DNA from 2 places in the Arthrobacter sp. JB02-1C genome. Region 1 is predicted to be linked to the other one. Evidence: riboswitches for the same ligand, from Rfam matches in the RefSeq annotation. Region 1 holds a riboswitch; the other holds the start of a gene.

Region 1 (2,184 bases):
CCTGCAGGCCGTGCTGGTGGACCTGATCGAACTCCACATCCAGGGCAAGCAGGCGCACTGGAACATCGTCGGCACCAACTTCCGCGACCTCCACCTGCAACTGGACGAGATCGTCGAAGCAGCGCGCGGATTCGCCGACGACACGGCGGAGCGGATGCGCTCCCTGCACGCCCTTCCGGACGGCCGCAGTTCAACCGTTTCCAAGTCCACCGCCCTCGCCGAGTTCCCTGCCGGGCTGATCAGCACGAAGGACGCGATCGACAAGATTGTCGCTGCCCTCGAAGCCGCCGTCGGCACCATGCGCAAGGTGCACGACGCAGTGGACGAGGAAGACCCCACCAGTGCCGACCTGCTGCATGAATTCATCGCCCGGCTCGAGCAGCTTGCCTGGATGGTGAACGCGGAAACCATGCGGCCCACGGCCAGCGTCACGGCCGCGGACACCAAAAAGTAACCGCGGAACGCTTCCGCGCCACAGCGTCCGACGCCGGATTCCCGGCGCCGGACGCTGCCGTTTGGGCGCGACGGACGCCGTGCGACGCCGCGGTTTGCAGAGACGCCGCCGACATAGGACAATGGAAGCTGTGACTACGGTCACGAGCAATTGAATATGCCTTTGATCTGCGGCGGGAGAGTCCTGCAAGTAGGTACAAGCAGGCGCCGTAGGAGCAAATCCTCCCCAGGAATCTCTCAGGCCCACGTACCGCCGCGGCAAGGCAACTCTGGAAAGCAGCCGGCCCGTCCACCCACGGTGCCGCGCTCACCGACGGTGCAAGCGGACGTTCGTCTGCGGAATCTCTCAGGTCCAATACAGAGCGGGGAGGAACCCGAATCAATGTGGCGTACCCTGCGCCGCCTTAGTTATGGAGTTCCTTGTGACTGTTACCTCAGCCTCCACGTCCTTTGTTGACCGGCACGTCGGTGCCCGCCGGCAGTCCGACGTCGACGCCATGTTGAAGGCTGTCGGCTACGACACCGTCGACGCGCTGGTGGACACTGCCGTCCCGAAAGACATCCGGCAGGACTCGCCGCTGGCACTTACCGAAGCCCTCAGCGAAGTCGAGGTCCTGGCGGAGCTGCGTAAGCTGGCGTCGAAGAACAAGACCGCCGTGCAGATGATCGGCCAGGGCTACTACGACACCGTTACCCCCGCCGTGATCCGCCGCAATATCCTCGAGGCACCGGCCTGGTACACCGCCTACACGCCGTACCAGCCGGAAATCTCACAGGGCCGGCTCGAGGCGCTGCTGAACTTCCAGACCATGGTCCAGGACCTGGTGGGCCTGCCGGTAGCCAACGCCTCGCTGCTGGACGAAGCCACCGCCGTCGCCGAGGCCGTGCTGATGATGCGCCGCGCCAACAAGAACAAGTCCGCGCACGACGGCAAGACCGTACTCGACGCCGACTGCCTCCCGCAGACCATCGCTATCGTCAAGGGCCGCGCCGAAGCCCTCGGCTTCGAGGTCGAGGTCGCTGACCTGTCCAAGGGCCTGCCCGAAGGGGCGATCAACGGCGTCGTGCTCCAGCAGCCGGGCGTGTCCGGCCGCGTGTTCGACCACTCCGCCGTAATCGCCGAGGCCAAGGAGCGCGGCGCGCTCGTCACGGTCGCCGCTGACCTGCTGGCCCTGACCCTGATCACCCCTCCGGGTGAGCAGGGCGCCGACATCGCCGTCGGCTCCACCCAGCGCTTCGGTGTGCCGCTGTTCTTCGGCGGCCCGCACGCCGCGTACATGGCCGTGGCCAAGGGCCTGGAACGCTCCATGCCGGGCCGGCTCGTCGGTGTTTCCAAGGACAACGCCGGGGTCCCCGCCTACCGCCTCGCCCTGCAGACCCGCGAGCAGCACATCCGCCGCGAGAAGGCGACCTCGAACATCTGCACCGCGCAGGCGCTGCTGGCCATCGTGTCCTCGTTCTACGCCGTCTACCACGGCCCGGACGGGCTCAAGGCCATCGCCGAGACCACGCACAGCCACGCGAAGACCATCGCTGCCTCCCTGCAGGCCGCCGGACTCAAGGTGCTGCACACGTCGTTCTTCGATACCGTGACTGTTTCCGTGCCGGGCAAGGCCGCGGACATCATCGCAGCGGCGGAAGCCAAGGGCATCAACCTGCGCTCCATCGACGCCGACACGGTGGGGATCTCCGCCGATGAAGCCACGACGGCGGCTATCGTCGCCGACGTCG
Region 2 (2,184 bases), 1.3 Mb from region 1:
GGAGAACATGGCAATGAAGGGACTGTGGCCCGCGGCGAACTGGGTCCACGGGATGACGGACATCAGGATGATCAGTGCGCCGACGTAGAAAAGCAGAACCCGGATCGGGATGGAGTTAATGGCCTTGGGCAGGTTCTTTTCCGGGTCCTTGGCCTCGGCCGCCGTGGTGCCGACGAGTTCGATGCCGACGAATGCGAAGACGGCGATCTGGAAACCGGCTACGAAGCCCATGAATTCGTTCGGGAAGAAGCCGCCATGGCTCCAGAGGTTCGTGAAGGTGGCCGGTCCGGCGTCGGAGCTGAAACCGCTGAAGATCATGAACAGGCCCACCACGATCAGCGCCGCAATGGCGATGATCTTGATGAGGGCGAACCAGAACTCGGTCTCACCGAAGGCCTTCACGGTGGTCAGGTTCAGCAGCAGCAGGATGGCGATCGTCACCAGGCCCGGGATCCACAGCGGCACTCCCGGCCAGAGTTCCTTGGAGTACCCGGCAATGGCGATAACGTCAGCGATTCCGGTGATGACCCAGCAGAACCAATAGGTCCAGCCGGTGAAGAAGCCGGCCCACGGGCCGAGCAAATCGGCCGCGAAATCGCTGAAGGACTTGTAGTGCAGGTTGGACAGCAGCAGCTCGCCCATGGCCCGCATGACGAAGAAGAGCATGAAACCGATGATCATGTAGACGAAGATGACCGAGGGTCCCGCCGCCGAGATGGTCTTGCCGGAGCCCATAAACAGGCCGGTGCCAATGGCGCCGCCGATCGCAATCAGCTGGATGTGCCGGTTGCTGAGCTGGCGCTCAAGGTGGGGAGTTTCAACCTTGGCTGAAACTGGTGAATGAATCGTCATGAGGAACTCCATCGTTCAAGTGGCACCTCCGCGCCACGATGATCCGGGTTCCTCCCCGCTCTGTCTGGGACCTGAGAGTTTCCGCTGGTCCTGTCGCCAGGACCGGCTTGCACCTTCGGTGAGCCAGCGCGCCAGATGGCGCACTTGCTGCTTTCCAGAGTTGCCTATCCGCGGCGGTACGGGGGCCTGAGAGATTCCTGGGGAGGATTTGCTCCTACGGCGCCTGCTGAATGTACCGGCAGGACTCTCCCGCCGCAGATCATAAGCACTTTCATTTTGTTGTGATGCGGACGACGCAGTGGCTTGGAGGTCAACTCCGCTTAACCACGTACCAGGGCCCGCACGGCCGCCGGCGTCGACCCCGAAGGATCATCCGGCCGCTTCAGTGTGGGATAGCTCACGTAAAAAAGTCAAGCGCGGAGCTTTGTGTCGTCACGCACCGGCAGCCGCCTTGCCGAGCGTCGGAAGTGTGTGTAATCTGTGGCCCGCATCACTCCGATGGTGGTCTTTCTTGCGAGCTGGGCGGGAGTGTTGGGCCTGCGCCGGAGCTAATACGAAAGTAAGGGTTGTCAGGCTGCGGCGGCCGGGGTGATGGTGACGTCGAAGCCGAGGCTGTTGAGTTTCTTGATGGCGTTGTTTTTAGCTTTGATCGGGTCGAGGCGTGTGAAGTGGTCGGCGCCGGGGTCGGCGTAGCATTCGCCGTCGGCGAGTAGGTGCCACGCCGCTGTGAGAATGCAATGTTCCAGCGCAACGATGGCTTTCATCGGGCCTCGGCGGGCTGCGATGCGCCGGAATTTGGCGGCCAGGTAGGTGTCCTTGCTGCGGGAAGCGGACAGGGCCGCGGTGCCGAGGGCAGCTTTGAGGTATTTGTTGCCGGGCAGGATGTGTGCGGATTTGATCCGGCCGGCGGATTCGTTGGAGCCGGGACAGACGCCGGTCCAGGATGCGAGCCGGCCGGGGGTTTCGAAGCGGGACATGTCCGCGCCGGTTTCGGCGATGATCACGTCGGCGACTTTGAGGGAGACTCCGGGGATGGTGGCCAGGAATTCCCTGGCGGCACGAAAGGGTGTCATCGCCTCTTCGATCCGGCCGGTGAGTGCGTCGACGATGCGGGACTGGGCATCGATCTGGTCCAGATGCAGCCGGGCCATGAACGCGTGGTGGGCCTTGAACCGGCCGGTGAGTGCGTCGACGAGCTCGGGGATTCTTGAGCGCAGGGTGCCTTTAGCGAGGCCGGCGAGGACCTCCGGGTTGCGTTCGCCGTCGATGAGGGCTTCGAGCATCGCCCGGGACGACACGCCGGTGAGGTCCGAGACGACGGAGGAGAGCTTG

Evidence for each region. A riboswitch is a leader RNA that binds a small molecule or an ion and turns the genes downstream of it on or off. The one in region 1 is predicted to bind glycine.
Region 2: another riboswitch for glycine. It lies ahead of cycA (D-serine/D-alanine/glycine transporter); the one in region 1 lies ahead of gcvP (aminomethyl-transferring glycine dehydrogenase).

What each region holds. Positions count from the first base shown of each region.
Region 1 is NZ_CM173235.1:1,857,636-1,859,819, forward strand. Features, by position in the region: gene AC3ANP_RS09005 (Dps family protein) at 1-454, shown strand, start outside; glycine riboswitch at 618-716, shown strand; glycine riboswitch at 718-824, shown strand; gene gcvP (aminomethyl-transferring glycine dehydrogenase) at 876-2,184, shown strand, end outside.
Region 2 is NZ_CM173235.1:3,165,300-3,167,483, forward strand. Features, by position in the region: gene cycA (D-serine/D-alanine/glycine transporter) at 1-852, opposite strand, end outside; glycine riboswitch at 1,017-1,114, opposite strand; gene AC3ANP_RS14815 (IS110 family RNA-guided transposase) at 1,422-2,184, opposite strand, start outside.